4 regions of the Neorhizobium phenanthreniclasticum genome follow, and region 1 is predicted to be linked to each of the others. Evidence: predicted binding sites of a transcription regulator. Region 1 holds the regulator's gene; each other region holds the start of a gene.
The links. The regulator LexA, encoded in region 1, represses DNA repair genes until DNA is damaged. The targets are predictions, from matches to a motif close to TGTTCNNNNTGTGTTCNG.
Positions count from the first base shown of each region.

Region 2: a site for LexA is predicted at 1,537-1,554, ahead of ABK249_RS14835 (FG-GAP repeat protein). Genes of this name have one in related genera too.
Region 3: a site for LexA is predicted at 1,925-1,942, ahead of ABK249_RS30045 (ImuA family protein). Genes of this name have one in related genera too.
Region 4: a site for LexA is predicted at 2,292-2,309, ahead of ABK249_RS25190 (ImuA family protein). Genes of this name have one in related genera too.

Region 1 covers NZ_JBEAAL010000020.1:122,248-126,499, reverse strand. Annotated here, with positions in the region: gene eno (phosphopyruvate hydratase) at 1-8, opposite strand, end outside; gene kdsA (3-deoxy-8-phosphooctulonate synthase) at 128-976, opposite strand; gene ABK249_RS23235 (VOC family protein) at 981-1,853, opposite strand; gene lexA (transcriptional repressor LexA) at 2,053-2,775, shown strand; gene ABK249_RS23225 (ComEC/Rec2 family competence protein) at 2,756-4,252, opposite strand, start outside.
Region 2 covers NZ_JBEAAL010000009.1:116,658-120,909, reverse strand. Annotated here, with positions in the region: gene ABK249_RS14840 (ABC transporter ATP-binding protein) at 1-527, shown strand, start outside; gene ABK249_RS14835 (FG-GAP repeat protein) at 839-1,402, opposite strand; gene dnaE (DNA polymerase III subunit alpha) at 1,781-4,252, shown strand, end outside.
Region 3 covers NZ_JBEAAL010000036.1:42,140-46,391, reverse strand. Annotated here, with positions in the region: gene ABK249_RS30055 (putative bifunctional diguanylate cyclase/phosphodiesterase) at 1-788, opposite strand, end outside; gene ABK249_RS30050 (hypothetical protein) at 1,033-1,215, opposite strand; gene ABK249_RS30045 (ImuA family protein) at 1,989-2,744, shown strand; gene ABK249_RS30040 (Y-family DNA polymerase) at 2,665-4,179, shown strand; gene ABK249_RS30035 (error-prone DNA polymerase) at 4,176-4,252, shown strand, end outside.
Region 4 covers NZ_JBEAAL010000024.1:102,721-106,972, forward strand. Annotated here, with positions in the region: gene leuD (3-isopropylmalate dehydratase small subunit) at 1-130, opposite strand, end outside; gene ABK249_RS25170 (hypothetical protein) at 261-488, opposite strand; gene ABK249_RS25175 (HpcH/HpaI aldolase/citrate lyase family protein) at 597-1,499, shown strand; gene ABK249_RS25180 (DUF1737 domain-containing protein) at 1,496-1,702, shown strand; gene ABK249_RS25185 (metallopeptidase family protein) at 1,721-2,158, opposite strand; gene ABK249_RS25190 (ImuA family protein) at 2,331-3,269, shown strand; gene ABK249_RS25195 (Y-family DNA polymerase) at 3,310-4,252, shown strand, end outside.

The DNA of each region.
Region 1 (4,252 bases):
GCGGTCAAAAGACTCTCCCTGGGCTTGGACGTCGGATCTATACGGTTCGGGTCACTGAACATGTCCCACAGTCAGTGACACGAAAATTACAATGCAGCCGCTTTTCGCGCTTTTTCAGGCAGGCGCTTCAGGCAGCCTTTGCGACCGCATCGAGGGCAAGCAGCTTTTCCAGCAGCCGAGGCATGTCTTTGAGATGCACCATGTTCGGACCGTCAGACGGAGCATTGTCCGGGTCCTCGTGGGTCTCGATGAAGAGGCCGGCGACACCGACGGCAACGGCCGCCCGCGCCAGCGTCTCGACGAATTCGCGCTGGCCGCCGGTGGAGCCGCCCTGTCCACCCGGCTGCTGGACCGAATGCGTCGCGTCGAAGACGACCGGAGCGCCCATCGCCGCCATAATCGGCAGCGAGCGCATGTCGGACACCAATGTGTTGTAACCGAAAGAGACGCCGCGTTCGCAGAGCAGCACATTCGGATTGCCGCTCTGGGTGAACTTGGCCAACACGTTCTTCATGTCCCAGGGTGCCAGGAACTGGCCCTTCTTGACATTGATGACGCGGCCGGTTTTCGCCGCAGCGACAAGCAAGTCCGTCTGGCGGCAAAGGAAGGCCGGGATCTGCAGCACGTCCACCGTCTGTGCGACGATGGCGCACTGCTCTTCCGTGTGAATGTCGGTGAGAACCGGGAAGCCGAATTCCTTCTTCAGATCGGCGAAGATTTCCATGGCGCTTTCGAGCCCGATGCCGCGCCTGCCGGAAATCGACGTGCGGTTCGCCTTGTCGAAGGATGATTTGTAGACGAGCCCGATGCCGAGCTTGTCGCAAAGCTCCTTCAGCGCACCCGCCATCATGAAGGCGTGGTCGCGGCTTTCCATCTGGCACGGGCCGGCGATCAGCGACAGGCGGGCATCCTGTGCGAAGACGACCTTGCCGTGCCCTTCGCCGACGGAGACGCGCGGATTGGCGGAGACTTCCATGAGACTATTCCTCGAAACCGAACAACACACCCTGGCCGGGCGCCGCCTGGACCAGCACACGGCCCTCCCGACGGACGAATGCGACGTCATTAGCAGCAAGGATGATCTCTGTCACGGCAAGATCGGCAGTCTTGAAGATGATCGCCCGGCCGCGCAGACCTTCGGCATTCGGCAACGGCGCAAGGGCGAATTCCGATTCGAGATCTTGATCCTGCATGACGCGGATGCGCGTGTTCGAAGCGACAAGCTCCACGGCCGCAGCTTCGATCCCGGCTTTCGCAAGCAGCACCTCTTCGAGCAGGGGCGCAAAATCGTCGGGCGATGCGGCCGAAAGAACGATCTCGCTCAAGCCGGTCACCGTATTGGAATGGCGTTCCAGTTCGCCTCGATCGGCCGGCAGCGGATTGATCCGCTGTGCAGAGAACAAGAAGAAATCCGGCGCATGCTCGTCTCCCGCAAAGGCCAGCCGGAAGCTTGCCTCAGTCTCGGAACCGTCCGGCATCTTCACGCCGCGGGAGAATTCCAGGATATCGCCCGCGGAAATCCCGCGCAGCCTGAAACGCGCGTGATCGGCTGCCGCATCGCCCGTGGCAACCGCGAGGGCCGAAAAGCCCTGACTGTTACGCGCCTTGCGGAAGTCGAGATCCCGGGCGGTGAAGACATTGCCGCGCTTGGCCGCGGCTGTCGCCTGACGCCGGTTGGCGATCGCCAGCGGCTCCAGATAGGCCCCATCCGAGAAAAACACGCAGGCATTGGCCGTGCCGAAAGGATGAAAGGCCTCCGGCGCAACTGTAAATCCGAGTTCTGCCAGTCGCGAACGCGCGACGGCAAGGTCCGCCACCGGCAGAACGAGATGATCGATTAGTCTAGCATTCACGCGAGAGCCCCCAGAATCCGGAATCGCAGCACTACATTGGCAGCGGATCGGCTTCGAGCAAGTGGTGTCGAAAGAGATATGTTGCAGACATCCATGAAGAAAAATCATCATACTTCACGAAAATTTAGGGACTTGCGGAACACATATGGAACATATAGTGTATGTTCTTGATTTGTTTCCGACTCTCAAGGTGCCAAATATGCTCACGCGCAAACAGCAGGAATTGCTTCTGTTCATTCACGAACGCATGAAGGAATCCGGCGTGCCGCCCTCCTTCGACGAAATGAAGGACGCGCTCGACCTCGCGTCGAAGTCCGGCATCCACCGGCTGATCACCGCACTGGAGGAGCGCGGCTTCATCCGCCGCCTGCCGAACCGGGCACGTGCCCTTGAAGTCATCAAGCTGCCGGAAGCCTATCAGTCGAGCCTGCAGCCACGCCGCGGCTTCTCGCCGAGTGTTATCGAGGGCAGCCTCGGCAAGCCGCAGCCGGTCGCTGCCGCTCCGGCCAAGCCCGCAGCCAACGACGATCTCTCCAACGCCACCACGGTTCCCGTCATGGGCCGCATCGCCGCCGGCGTGCCCATCTCGGCGATCCAGAACAACACGCATGATATCGCAGTGCCCGCCGAGATGCTTGGTTCCGGCGAACATTACGCGCTGGAAGTCAAGGGTGATTCGATGATCGAGGCCGGCATCCTGGACGGCGACACGGTGATCATCCGCAACAGCAACACCGCCAATCCGGGAGACATCATCGTAGCGCTGGTGGACGAGGAGGAAGCGACGCTGAAGCGCTTCCGCCGCCGTGGCGCCTCGATCGCGCTGGAAGCCGCGAACCCGGCCTACGAAACCCGGATATTCCCGCCCGACCGGGTAAAGGTCCAGGGCAAGCTGGTCGGCCTCATCCGCCGTTACCATTGATCAATTGCCGAAGCGGTTCCGGGAGCGCCGAGGCGAACATCTTGTTCCGCCAGTCATAGTGGCGATGCCTGCTCCAGGGGCGGTCATGGCCGGCCATGGCGGGGCGAATAGTCCATTGCCGGATGTCGGCTGCGCCGTGCAGGGAAATTTCGAGCGCACCAGTCTTTCGCAAAGCATTGCCGTTGATCATCAATGCGCCGGAGCGGCAGTGATCGAAACGGGCGCGCGGCGCGATGATGATATGGGCGGCATCGCAGGCCGCACCGGCATAACGGCTGTCTTCGACGGAGGCTATGTTGGTGCCCCCGGAAGTTTTCACCCCGCAGAAGACACGCGGCTCGCATACGAAATGACCGGCAGGCACCTGCCTGATGCGGGACCGCGCCGTCTCGATTTCGGCCTGCGTCAGCTCGCGGCGCTCCTCAGGCTTCCCATCGGGCGGTTTATCTCTTGCTGATGACACGTCCGGTTTTATGGGATCGCCCAGGAGAAGTGCCCGTTTCCACTGGCCGTAGATGAAATCGGGCGGACGGGTGCGGTTGGTGGCAATACCTTCCCTGCCTATCACGGCAATCATCGTTCCGTCCTCGGCAACTAGAATATCCGGCAGGGGCTTCGATCGTTCGTGCCAGGAGAACAGCAATGCGGCGGCAACGAGCGGAATGCCGACCAGCCGAAGCCTGCTTCTCAAAAGGGTCAGCAGAAGAAAACCGGCCGTGGAGACAGGCAGGAACCAGGGATGCTGACGACCGATACCGGCGTCGCCGCCCCAGGCCGCGACATGTCTTGCTATGGAGATCACCGCTTCCAGGCCGAGACCCATGAGCTTCAGGAAAGGCGCATCGAGCCCGAACGGTACGAGCAGCATGCCGACCAGTCCGGCCGGCATGACCACGAAAGAAATGATCGGCATGGCGGCGAGGTTTGCCGCCAGGCCGCCGTAGGTCGCAATCCGATGGAAATGCTCGACCGAAAAGATCGCCGTCGACGTGCTGCCGATCAGGGTCGTGGCAAGAATGCCCGCAATGAATTTCCAGGAAGCCAGTACCGGCGTCACCACAGGGTGACGAATTTGCAGCGGTTCCGGATCGTGCTTTTTCGATCGATTTTTCCAGAGCGCATAACCGGCGACCAGCGCTGCGGTAGCCGCAAAGGACATCTGGAAGCTGGGCCCCAGGATTTCCGAGGGCGAAACGGCGATAATGATCAGGGCCGAAAGCGCCACGTTGCGCAAGCTGATCGACGGTCGGTCGAAGAAGACTGCGACAAGCATGACCGCCATCATGATATACGCCCGCTCGGCCGAAACACCGAAGCCGGAAATCAGGTAATAGGCGGTCGCCATCACGAGCGCGCCGGCGGCAGCGATCTTCTTCACCGGATAGGCCTGGGCAAACCCGGGAAAAAACGAAAGGACAGTGCGGACGCCGACAAAGAAGATGCCGGCGGCAAGCGCCATGTTCAGCCCGGAGATCGC
Region 2 (4,252 bases), on a different contig from region 1:
TGCATCTTGCCGGCCTGCTTGAGCATCCGGATGACGGCGAGGTCTTCATCGGCGGGCGCCCCTGTAACGATTTGTCTGACGACGAGCGCACCGCGATTCGCCGCTCGGAGATCGGATTCGTCTACCAGTTCCACCATCTCCTGCCGGAATTCACGGCGATCGAGAACATCATGATGCCGCAACTGATCGCCGGCCTTTCGAAGGCAGAGGCGAAGGAACGGGCAGCCCAACTTCTCGACTACATGCGCATCGGCCCTCGGGCCGAGCATCGCCCGGCCGAATTGTCGGGCGGCGAACAGCAGCGCGTGGCGATCGCCCGCGCGGTCGCCAACGCGCCGCGCGTGCTTCTCGCAGACGAGCCGACCGGCAACCTCGACCCCAAGACGGCATCCTATGTCTTTGATGCGCTGGAGGCGCTGGTACGCCAGTCAGGCCTTGCGGCACTGATCGCCACCCACAACCACGAACTTGCCGGCCGCATGGACCGCCGCGTGACGATTGAGGGCGGCAAGGTCGTGGAGATGTGAGGCCGGTTAGGCGCCGGCGATTGGCGCCATATTCCCGTTACCCTGTGCCGGTCACAGAGATCCGGCAGCGCTGCGTCGGTCGCGCGTGTGTCGCACACAACCCCGTGGGGCATCGCGCAAAGACGTAAGACCATATCGCCGCAGAGGAACCGGAGTTGTGCGGAAAAACTTGGCTGAACGGGATACGTCACGTGTCATTTGTAAATTTCGATACGGGGCACTCGATGTGTCCCGACCGCTCCTGAAAACAACCGTGATCGCCAAGGGGGACTTCCCCTCGTTTCCCCTATGAAAATATGCTGGCAGACGGCTTATCGCCCCTTGCAGATGTCTTGCCCGATCTCGTTCTCCCATTGAGCGACCGGAACCGCGCCTGGCGTGCCGGCGATCGGCTGGCCGTTCACTTTGCCTTTGCCTGTCAGCAAGTTGACGTCGCATTCGATCGGGTCCGGCACGTCCTCTGAAAAGCTGAAGCCCGCCACCAGGAAATCCGAGTTCCGATAGGCAAGCGTGAGCCTGATCTCGTAATGCCGCTGCCCGGGCGTATCGTTTTTCGCCGTTACCAGAATTGATCCGTTCTGCAAGGCGGCGATTGCAACCGATTCTCCCGCATAGATAAACGAGCCGGGCACTTTGTTCGCGGCAGCTGCCTTGAGCGTCATCCGTCCTTCGTAGGGTTCGGCGAGATAGATGTAGATGCCATTGCCGTCCGCGCCGTGTTTCGGTGGCGGACGCACGATCATGGCGAGATCGCTGTCGCCATCCCGGTCAAAATCTCCCGTCGCGACGGCGGCGATTCGGCTGGGATCGATCACCTTTTCGGCCATCGCCGGGCTGGCAAGGAGATAGGCGACAAGAATTGCAAGTTTTCTCATGTGGAAGGTTCCTGCGTCTGTTGTGCTAATCCTAGCCCACCAAAACCTCTTGGAAAAAGGCTTTTCTCCAATTTTAACCATAATCCCGAAACCGGATTTCTCCTTTTGTTCTTCTGTTGACTTTTGTACAAAAAGAGAACAAATTGAAAACATAACGAACACGGGAGACGACGATGACTGACATTCTTCGTGACATTGCCGCATTCGCTTCCATCGCCACCTTCGTGGCAAGCCTGTCCATGCTCGTCATGGCCATGTGAGGGAAGTCTCGCTTAAGGCCTCGTCATCCGAAAGACGTTGAGCGAGGAAATCTGAACTGGACTCTCGGCAAGCCGCACCGGAAAATAGCCCGATTCATGAAGTGGGTAAGGCGCGGACATGGCAGATACGGCGAACGTAAAATCGGGATCGGAATCGTTGGGCGATAGCCCGCAATTCGTTCACCTTCGCGTTCACTCCGCCTATTCGCTTCTTGAAGGGGCACTGCCGCTCAAGAAGATACTTTCCAAGGCGGTTGCGGATCATCAGCCCGCGATCGCGATCACCGACACGAACAATCTCTTCGTTGCGCTGGAATTTGCCCAGAAGGCGATCGATGAAGGGCTGCAGCCGATCATTGGCTGTCAGCTTTCGATCGATATGGAAGACCAGTCGGAAGAGCGACGCGCCGGCCATCAGCAGCTTGCCAAGCTGCCGGCGATTGTCGTGCTTGCGGCGACGGCTGCGGGCTACGAAAGGCTGGTCGACCTTATCAGCCGCGCCTATCTGAGCGGCGAGGGACACGGCGCCGTGCATATCTGCAGTTCCTGGCTGGAGGAGGGCGGCACCGAAGGGTTGATCGCGCTTACCGGAGCTTCGGGCGGGCCGGTCGACATGGCCTTGAAGGATGGGAATGCGGTGCTTGCCGAGGCGCGGCTGCTGAAGCTGAGGGAAATCTTTAGCGACCGGATTTATGTCGAACTGCAGCGCCACGGTTCATTTGACCGGCGGCATGAGCAGAAGATGGTGACTCTTGCCTATGACCATGACCTGCCGCTGGTCGCAACGAACGAGGCTTTCTTCCCGTCGAAGGCGGATTACGACGCCCATGACGCGCTGATGGCGGTCGCCCATAATGCGATCGTTTCGGATGATAACCGCTTCCGTCTGACGCCTGATCATTATCTGAAAAGCCGGGCTGAAATGGCAGCCCTGTTTGCCGACCTGCCGGAAGCGCTGGAGAACACGGTCGAGGTCGCCCGACGATGCTCCTTCATCCTGAAGACGCGAAAGCCGATCCTGCCGCGCTTTACCGGGGCGACGGCAGATCCGGAAGAGGCCGAACGGGCCGAGGCGGCGGAACTGCGCCGTCAGGCGAACGAGGGGCTGGAGAACCGCATTGCAACGCTTGGAATGACGAGCGGCTATACGGAACAGGACTACCGCGAGCGTCTGGACTTCGAGCTTGGCGTTATCGAGCGCATGAAGTTCCCGGGTTACTTCCTGATCGTGTCGGACTTCATCAAATGGGCAAAGCAGCACAATATTCCAGTCGGCCCGGGCCGCGGTTCGGGTGCCGGTTCGTTGGTGGCATACGCGCTGACGATCACCGATGTTGACCCGTTGCGCTTCTCGCTGCTTTTCGAGCGCTTCCTCAATCCGGAACGCGTCTCGATGCCCGACTTCGACATCGATTTCTGCCAGGACCGCCGTGAAGAGGTGATCCGCTACGTGCAAGCCAAATACGGCCGCGAGCAGGTGGCGCAGATCATCACCTTCGGTTCGCTGCAGGCGCGCGCCGCGCTGCGCGACGTCGGTCGTGTGCTGGAAATGCCCTACGGCCAGGTCGACAAGATCTGCAAACTCGTGCCGAACAACCCGGCCAACCCGACGCCGCTGTCGAAGGCGATCGAGGAAGAGCCGAAGCTGCAGGAAGAGGCGGACAAGGAGCCCGTCGTCCAGCGCCTTCTCGACATCGCCCAGAAGATCGAGGGCCTTTACCGCCACGCCTCGACCCATGCCGCTGGCATAGTGATCGGCGATCGGCCGCTCTCGAAGCTCGTGCCGATGTATCGAGACCCGCGTTCGGACATGCCGGTTACCCAGTTCAACATGAAATGGGTGGAGCAGGCGGGCCTGGTGAAGTTCGACTTCCTCGGTTTGAAGACACTGACGGTGCTGAAGACTGCCGTCGATTTTTGCAGGAAGCGCGATATCGAAATCGATCTCGCCAAGATACCGCTGGACGACCAGAAGACTTATGAGATGCTTTCCCGCGGCGAAACGGTCGGCGTGTTCCAGGTGGAAAGTGCCGGCATGCGCAAGGCGCTGATCGGCATGCGGCCGGACTGCATCGAGGACATCATCGCGCTGGTCGCGCTCTACCGCCCCGGTCCGATGGAGAATATCCCAACCTATAATGCCCGCAAGCACGGCGAGGAGGAGATCGAATCGATCCACCCGATGATCGATTATCTGCTCAAGGAGACCCAAGGGGTCATCGTCTACCAGGAACAGGTCATGCAGATCGCCCAGGTGCTCTCAGGCTATTCGCTCGGCGAGGCCGACCTTTTGCGTCGTGCCATGGGCAAGAAAATCAAAGCCGAGATGGACCAGCAGCGCGAGCGCTTTGTCGACGGCGCGGTGAAGAACGGCGTCTCCAAGGCGCAGGCCGACAACATCTTCGAACTGCTTGCAAAGTTCGCGAACTACGGCTTCAACAAGTCGCACGCGGCGGCCTACGCGATCGTCTCCTACCAGACCGCCTATATGAAGGCGCATTACCCGGTCGAGTTCCTCGCCGCGTCGATGACCTACGATATGGCGAACACCGAGAAGCTCAACGACTTCCGGCAGGACGCCGGGCGCCTC
Region 3 (4,252 bases), on a different contig from region 1:
AGGTGCTGCAACTCGGCGCGGCTTGCAGAAAGCCGCTCGGACCGGCGAAACAATAGCAATCCGAGGACGCTCGTCGCCCCAAAGATGCAGAGGACGCCAGCACCGAGGGCCGGCAGAGTTTCGTTCCGGACGGTGGCGCCGGGGCGGAACGGCGTCCAGCAGAAGTAGCCGATCGTCTCGCGCTTTGACGAGATCAGCGGCACATAGGCGTGCTCGCTATCGTCTGCCTGCGGTGTGAAGTGCATGTCTTCAAACTGGTACTGGCTCCCGATACTGCTCGGGAAGCTACCGTCAAGGAAGCGGACCGCCACATGCAGGTTTTCGTCTCCCGGCCGCTGCTCCAGGTCTCCGCTGTCGGACACGATCGGCTTGACGCTGACGATGGCGGGCCTGCCGCCGACCACGGCCAAGTCGCTCTCACCGATCGACAAGACTCGCTCCGTCACGCCGGTGGTGTCATCCGCAAACAACCGCTGCTGCAGTTGTGCGACCAGCGGGAGGTAAGCCGTCCGAAACTCCTCCAGCGTCACCGATCGGTCGTCTGCCGCCACGAAATGATAGATGTCGGTGCCGTCCGCAGCGAGGACAAATGCCGCATCATGCTGGAAATAGGAATGCATCCAGCTGCCCAGGTTGGCGTCCAGCCAATCGACATCGCGCTCCGCAGTCCGTGTGACCGCATCGTCCCAGACCGTCACGCTCTCCTGATCGTGTGCGATCTCCGTACGCATATTGGAGACGATCAGGGTGACGAGATCCTGTTGGCGTTGCGCGGCGGCTGCATCCATTCGGCCGGCCGACCAATACAAGCTGAGAAGGACGAGCGCGCCGAAGACGACCGAAATAGCGAAAGGAAGCAAACCCCAAAGGAAAAGCCTCGACCGGGAGAACATACCTATGCGACCACCGTTCTTGTTATTTCGAATATCGTAAAACAGGAACACTTAATGTCCCTGCAACGGCTATCGTTCCTGAAGTCTTAATCTCCAGCGGCAATCCGCTCGTCGCAGCTCAAGCGTCCTGCCGCGACCTTCAGACCGGAGCTTCGTCGACGGTCTCGTCACCCGGCCGGCTCAGCATTGCCAGCAATTGCTGCCGATCCCGCAGCCCCATCTGAAACAGATCGATCAGATCGGCTGCCAGCTTGGAGGCACGAGCAGTCTCTTTTTGGAGACCTCGCTGAAGGCAGACCTCATCGAAGACGCTCTGCAGCATCTGGAGTTCCTCCGGTTCAACCGGAGACGCAAAGGAATGATGATTCTGGAGCATTGCGGGATACGGTCACCAGCTTTGTTGGACGCGTTATATAAGTTTAAACCGACGCGTTCCTATCAGCGAACCTTCATGGATCATTTATTGTAGATGGAACGAACAGGTGCTCGATGGACAGCATGCGCTGGGTCGGTTCTGATCGCTTTCCCCGGCTTGGTTCTCAGAAAAAATTGTCCGATACTTGCCCGATGTCGGCTATGGCTGGGCATGCGACCGAAATCGAAATGGTCGCCTGGATCAGGGGCAGAATACTGGGTGTCGCGCTAACTGTTAATGACGGTTGAGTTATTTCCAACGCCGGATCTACGATCGGCATTTGCCCCGATTGTGGATGTCGAAGCCGGATAACGCCCTCGATCGCCGCATGTGCGCCTTCGCCGGCGGTTTCGGGTTGACCTCCCGTCGTCAATACTTCTGCCCGGCAGACCGGTCCTGTCATGTGGCGAAAAGCTAACTATCTCAGCTGCTCAATTTTCCCAAGCCGCTTCGGAACCCTGCTCTACGGACAAAAGTCCAGCGTCGTGCGCAGGGCGAGGGTATTTCAAAAAAAGTCCCCTTCGGTCATCGCTCTGAATCCGCTCGCTGAATCGACGATTCCACCGATCGAGCCCTGCAAAGCTGCCGTACATGCACATTGACTCATTTTCCAGATTAGAACAGATACAGAACATATTCGTTTCTCTCAAGCAATAACAGCTCCCGCGAAGAAGGAGACCATGAGCCAATCCGCCTCAACTGCCGTTCTTTCGGAACTGCGCGAACGCATCGCACATCTGGAAGGTGCCGCCAGCCGCCAGAAGACCGTGCTGCCGTTCGGCGTATCCGACATCGATGACTGTCTTCCGGGCGGCGGGCTCGCCTATGGCGCCATCCATGAGGTGGCGGGCGGCGGCAATGGTGCGGTGGATGGGGCAGCGGCCGCACTCTTCGTCGGCGGCATCGCGGCGCGAACGAAGGGCAAGGTGGTCTGGTGTTTCACCCGCGCCGATCTCTTTGCCCCGGCTCTGGCGCAGGTGGGCTTGCATCCCGACCGGGTGATCTATGTCGAGGCGGGCCGCGAGGAGGATGTGCTGGCAAGCTTCGAGGAGGCTCTGCGCTATGGCGGCCTTGGCGCCGTCGTCGCCGAACTGGTGCGCCTGCCGATGGTCGCTTCGCGCCGGCTGCAGCTCGCCGCCGAAAGCTCCGGCACGATCGGACTGGCGATCCGGCGATGGCGCCGGCAGGCGGAAGCATCGGATTTCGGGATGCCGACGGCGGCGGTGACGCGGTGGCGTGTCTCAGTCCTGCCGTCCGAGCCGCTTCCGGTTCCGGGCGTCGGCCGCGGACGCTGGCGCGCGGAGCTGATGCGGGTGAGAGCAGGGGAGCGCGCGGAATTTGTCATAGGTGCATGTGATGGCCAGGGTCGTATCTGTCTTTCTTCCGACACTGCCGACGGATCGGGTGAGGCGCGCCGATCCTTCGCTACCGGCTGACAAGCCGCTGGTGATCGTCGCCAAAAGCGGCTCCAAGCGGTGGATTTCTGCCGCCGACACCGCGGCTCTGAAACTTGGTCTGCATGTCGGCATGCCGGCAGCCAAGGCGCAGGCGCTGGTCCAGGGTCTGATGATCTTCGATGCAGATCCGCATGCCGATGGTGAGACTTTGGAACGCCTGTCGCTCTGGGCGCTGACGCAATATTCGCCGGTCGTCGCCATGGACCCGCCGGACGGGATCGTCATGGACACGGAGGGCGCCGATCATCTGCAGGGCGGCGAGGAACGGATGCTGTTCGGTCTCGTCAATCGCTTCCGTGCCAAGGGACTGGCCGCCCGCGCAGCGATTGCAGATACTTGGGGCGCCGCGCATGCGCTGGCGCGGGCGACCCGTCGCGAGACAATCATCGTGCCTCCCGGAAAGATCGCCGAGGCTGTGGAGCGCTTGCCGGTTTCATCCCTGCGCCTGCCCGCGGAAATCGTCGCCAGCCTGCGCACCCTGGGCTTCGCCACTGTCGGCGAGCTGGCCGCCACGCCGCGCGCGCCGCTGGTGCTGCGCTTTGGCCCGGAAATCACCCGCCGCCTCGATCAGATGTATGGCCGTCTGGCTGAGCCGATCGATCCGATCCGGCCTGCCGAACTCGTCGAAGTCCATCGCTCCTTCGCCGAGCCGATCGGCGCCGCTGAAACCATCGAAAAATACATCACCCGTCTGGTCCGGCTGCTTTGCCTGGAGCTTCAGAAGCGCGGGCTCGGCGTCCGGCGTGTCGATCTCATCGTCCATCGCGTCGACAATACCATTCAGGCCCTGAGGGCAGGGACGGCAAAGCCGGTCCGTGACGCGGCTTGGCTGACGAAGCTGTTCAACGACCGCATCGAAAACATCGAACCCGGTTTCGGTATCGAGAAGCTGACGCTCGCCGCCATCATGGTCGAGCCGCTGGCGGAAAAGCAGAATGCCTCCTCGCTCATCGAGGAGGAAGTCAAGGATGTCACGCCGCTGATCGATATCCTCGGCAATCGCGGCGGCCAGCGGATCTACCGAGCCGCGCCGGTGGCAAGCGATGTGCCGGAACGCAGCGTCCGGCGGGTTGATCCTACAGCCGAAGAGAAGGGAGAGACCTGGCCGTCGCAATGGCAGCGGCCGCCGCGACTGCTCGCCCGGCCGCAGCTGATCGAGGTGATCGCATTGCTGCCGGACCATCCGCCGGTCTCGATCACCTGGCGGGGCAGGCGTCACCGGGTGGCGCGCGCTGACGGGCCGGAGCGGATCTTTGGAGAATGGTGGCTGAGACGATCGGAGTTTCGGGCGGTCAGGGACTATTTCATCGTTGAAAGCGAGAGCGGTGAGCGCTTCTGGATCTTTCGTTTGGGCGACGGCGTCGATGCCGGAACCGGGTCGCACAAGTGGTACCTACATGGGCTTTTCGCATGAGATACGCGGAGTTGCAGGTCACGACGCATTTTTCGTTTCTCCGGGGCGCCTCGTCGGCCGAGGAACTGTTCGC
Region 4 (4,252 bases), on a different contig from region 1:
CGAAAAGACCCTTACCGAGGCCGGTGCGCTTAATCGTCTTGAGGTAATCCTTCGGAATGATCATGTCCGTGTCGATATTGACGACCGGAAGCGGCGCTGCGACGCCGGTGAGCTTGGTGAACTTTTCCATGATCTGCCTCCACGTGGGACTACATCTGCGGAAGCTGCCATAAAGCAAATCTGCGTGGATTTGAAGGCCTGTTTGCCTTCAACCGGTACGCCAATGAGGCTGAGAACGGTCTATTTATGGCTTTCAGGGATCAAAGGTCGATGATCGTGCCGCGGCCGTCATTCCAGACGCGCATTTCGCGCTTGCTGGCCTTCGCGCGTACCGGAACCGGCTTCAGCCGCGCCGAAAGCGCCCGTCCAAGGGAAAGAACCGCGAGGATGCCGACAAAGGCTACGGTCAGAGAAGCTGTCAGAAGCGCTGCCATGGCAAGCACGGCAATTGCCGATACGATGACAAAGAATGCGCGGATGTTTTGCATGGTCCAAACCTTTCTTATCGAAGAATGTGGGCCCTTCCGCCCTTTCTTGCAAGAGGTCTTGCACGGAACGGTATTGCCGCAGACTTAAAAGATTGGCACAAAGTCGTGATGACCGCCTTGACTGACATCAATTCTGCTCCCGCTCGTCTTCGCCGCTCTGTCCTGAGCGTGCCGGCCGGTAATGCAAGGGCATTGGAAAAGGTACATGGTCTCGATTGCGATGCGGTGATCTTCGATCTGGAAGATTCCGTGGCGCCGGAGAAGAAGATCGAGGCTCGCGACAATCTGCGCCGATTGTTCAGGGAAGGGCCGCTGCGAAACCGGGAAACTATCATCCGCATCAACCCTCTCGAAACCGAGTTCGGCAGAGCCGACATGGATCTCGTGGTCGAGATATCGCCAGAAGTGGTGCTGGTTCCCAAGGTGGAGCGGGTTTCTGAGGTGCAAGCGATCGCGGATATCCTGTCCGAGACCGGTGCCCCGGACGAGCTTGCCATATGGGCGATGATCGAGACGCCGAAAGGTGTTCTGAACGCGGCGGCGATTGCCGGGGCGGATGAGCGGCTCCGATGTTTCGTCGTCGGCCTCAACGACCTGCGCAAGGGAACCGGTGTCCTGTCGCAGCCTGGCCGTGCCTACCTCGTGCCCTGGTTGATGCAGGTGGTGCTTGCCGGACGGGCTTATGGCATCGACGTGATCGACAGCGTCTTCAACGATTTCAAGGATGCGGAAGCTTTCGATGCGGAATGTGCCCAAGGTTGTGCCATGGGTTTTTCCGGCAAGATGCTGATCCATCCGGCCCAGATCGAACCTGCTAACCGGCATTTCGGTCCCGACCCGCGGGCCGTGGAAGAGGCTGAAGCGGTGATTGCCGCTTTTGCCCGGCCGGAATCCCAACATCTCAACGTCATCAATCTGAACGGCAAAATGGTCGAGCGCCTCCATCTGGCGGAGGCTGAAAAGCTTGTCGCCAGGACGCGGATCATTGCCGAACGAAAGAAACTTTCATGAAACTCTATCGCTTCCTCACCGGTCCTGACGACTCTTCTTTTTGTCACAAGGTGACAGCTGCGCTGAACAAGGGCTGGGAGCTTCATGGTTCCCCGACCTATGCCTTCAATGCCACGACCGGCGAGATGCAGTGCGGCCAGGCGGTCATCAAGACCGTTCATGGCAAGGATTATGATCCGGACATGAAACTTGGCGAGCAATAAAAGCTCTGTCGATTGACCTTAACGCTGGGCGGCGTCTTCGGCGCTGGCCTCGATGCGTTCCATGTCGTCGTCGCTCAAGCCGAAGTGATGACCGATTTCGTGGATCAGCACATGGGTGATGATATCGCCCAGCGTCTCATCGTTTTCGGCCCAGTAATCAAGGATCGGCCGGCGATAGAGCCGGATGCGGTTCGGCAGTTCGCCCGTTTCCATGTTGAAGCGCTCGGAAATGCCGCGACCTTCGAACAGACCGAGCAGGTCGAAGGGTGTTTCGAGCGCCATATCCTCGAACACCTCATCGTCCGGAAAATCCTCGATCTCGATGATCAGGTTGGTGGTAAGGGCCCGGAATTCCTCTGGCAAGTGACCATAGGCCTCGATCGCCAGCGACTCGAACGAGTTGATCGTCGGCGCGTGGCGATCCCGCCAATCGTCGGTCTGGTCGATACGGGCCATGAGTTCTCCTTCTGATCAGGCCCATATAGTGCCTTCGACGATATTTTTCGAGAGAAGAATCATTGGCCTACCGCCAGAGGAAAAGATTCCTGCCATTTGGTTGTTGACTCTTTCGAAGGCCTCTGGAATCCATAAGAACATAAAGTGAACATTCATGATGGGAGCTGACGCCATGGCCGAGAACGCCACGGCGCGGGAAACGCTTTTTGCCCTGCGCGAACAAATCGCCAGAATGGAGGGAAAACCCTTGCCCAGCCTGGCTGCGGCGAAGCAGGCAGATGCTGCCACGGATCCTGAAGCGCAAAAATCCAGGAACAATCAACCCCGCCTGCCATTCGGCATAGCGCCTCTGGACGCTGCTTTGGATGGTGGCCTGCCATTTGACGGCCTCACGGAAATTCGTTCGATGGTGATGCTGGATGCGGGCGCGGCGAGCGGATTTGTACTTGCGCTTGCCGCTTATCTCAAGGCCATGGAAACAAGCGAGGCACCGGTTTTATGGGTCGGTGACGTCGTTTCCAGGCAGGAGGCCGGCGCTCCTTATGCTGTTGGCCTCAGGCAATTCGGGCTGGACCCTCACGAGATTCTTTATGCGTCGCCGCGCAGGCTGGATGATGCACTATGGCTTGCAGAAACTGCGGTGGCGAGCGGTGTCCTGTCCGCCACCATTCTCGAAATACGGGGCAACCCGAGGCATTTCGGCCTTACCGAAAGCCGGAGGCTTGGCCTGCGGGCGAAAGCAGCGGGACGGCCACTTTTCCTATTGCGGCATGCGGGCGAAGAAGAAGCGAGCAGTGCTTTTTTCCGCTTCCTTGTCAAACCGGCGCGAGCCTCCGGGCGACGCCTTCCGGATGGATCCATGCTTGGCGGCAGCATCGGCCATCCCGTTTTCCAACTGACCCTGGAGAAGAGCCGCAATCCGGCTCCGCTCTCCTTCTTTCTGGAGTGGAATTCCCGTGACCGTCAATTTTCGCTCGACCGTGAAACAGGAGAAACTTCCTCTTTCCGTAACCCGTCAACGCATCTTGGCGCTGGTCTTCCCGCATCTGCCGACCGACAGGATCGCTCGCCAGTTCTGGGGCCTGTCGTGGCGAACGAGAGGGCGTCCTGACCATCCGCCGATCCTCTGTGCCGGGCGGCGTGACAATGCCATGCGGCTTACTGCACTCGATGAAGTTTCCGAACGGCTCGGTTTGAAACGAGGACAGGGCCTCGCGGAAGCGCGCGCCATGTTTCCGAAGATTGACGTGATGGATGAGGATGAGGAAGCCGACCAGGTGCTGCTCGAAGCCATCGCCGACTGGTGCGACCGTTATACTCCACTCGTGGCACTTGATGGCCGCGAGGGCCTCCTTCTGGACATTACCGGTTGTGCGCATCTCTTCGGGGGTGAAGAGGCCTTGTTAAGGGATATTCTTAAACGGCTTTTTCATATGGGGTTCGATGTCAAAGGAGCGATTTCTTCGTCCCCCGGTCTCTCCTGGGCGGCCTGTCGTTTCGGACGCGGTGGCGTAATTGATGACGAAACGATGAAAGAGGTGCTGGCCCCATTGCCGGTCAATGCCTTGCGCATAGACGACGCCATGATCGTCTCACTGCATAAGCTCGGGCTGAAACGGGTCGGTGATCTTTTTCCCATGCCGCGTGCGCCGCTTGCCCGCCGTTTCGGCACGCAATTGCTTCTTCGGCTGGATCAGGCGCTTGGGGCGAATGAGGAAGCGATTTCTCCCCGACGGCCTGTCGCGGCTCTTTCTGCCGAGCGGCGGCTCGCCGAACCGATTCAGGCGGAGGAACATATCCTGCAGCTGACTGGGCAGATCGCGACGTCTCTTCGACCGGGACTGGAAGTTCGCGGAATTGGCGGGCGAGTTTTCGAGCTGGTGCTTTTCCGCATCGATGGCCGGGTGTTCCGCATAGCTGCCGGGGCTTCGCAGCCGCTACGCGATCCGGAACGTATCTCGACCCTGTTTTCCGAGCGTCTGAACGCCGTACACGACGATCTCGATGCGGGCTTCGGTTTCGAACTCCTGCGCCTCAATGTGCTGCAGCACGACACTTTTGGGGCCGCGCAAGGCGATTTCATCGGCGACGGAG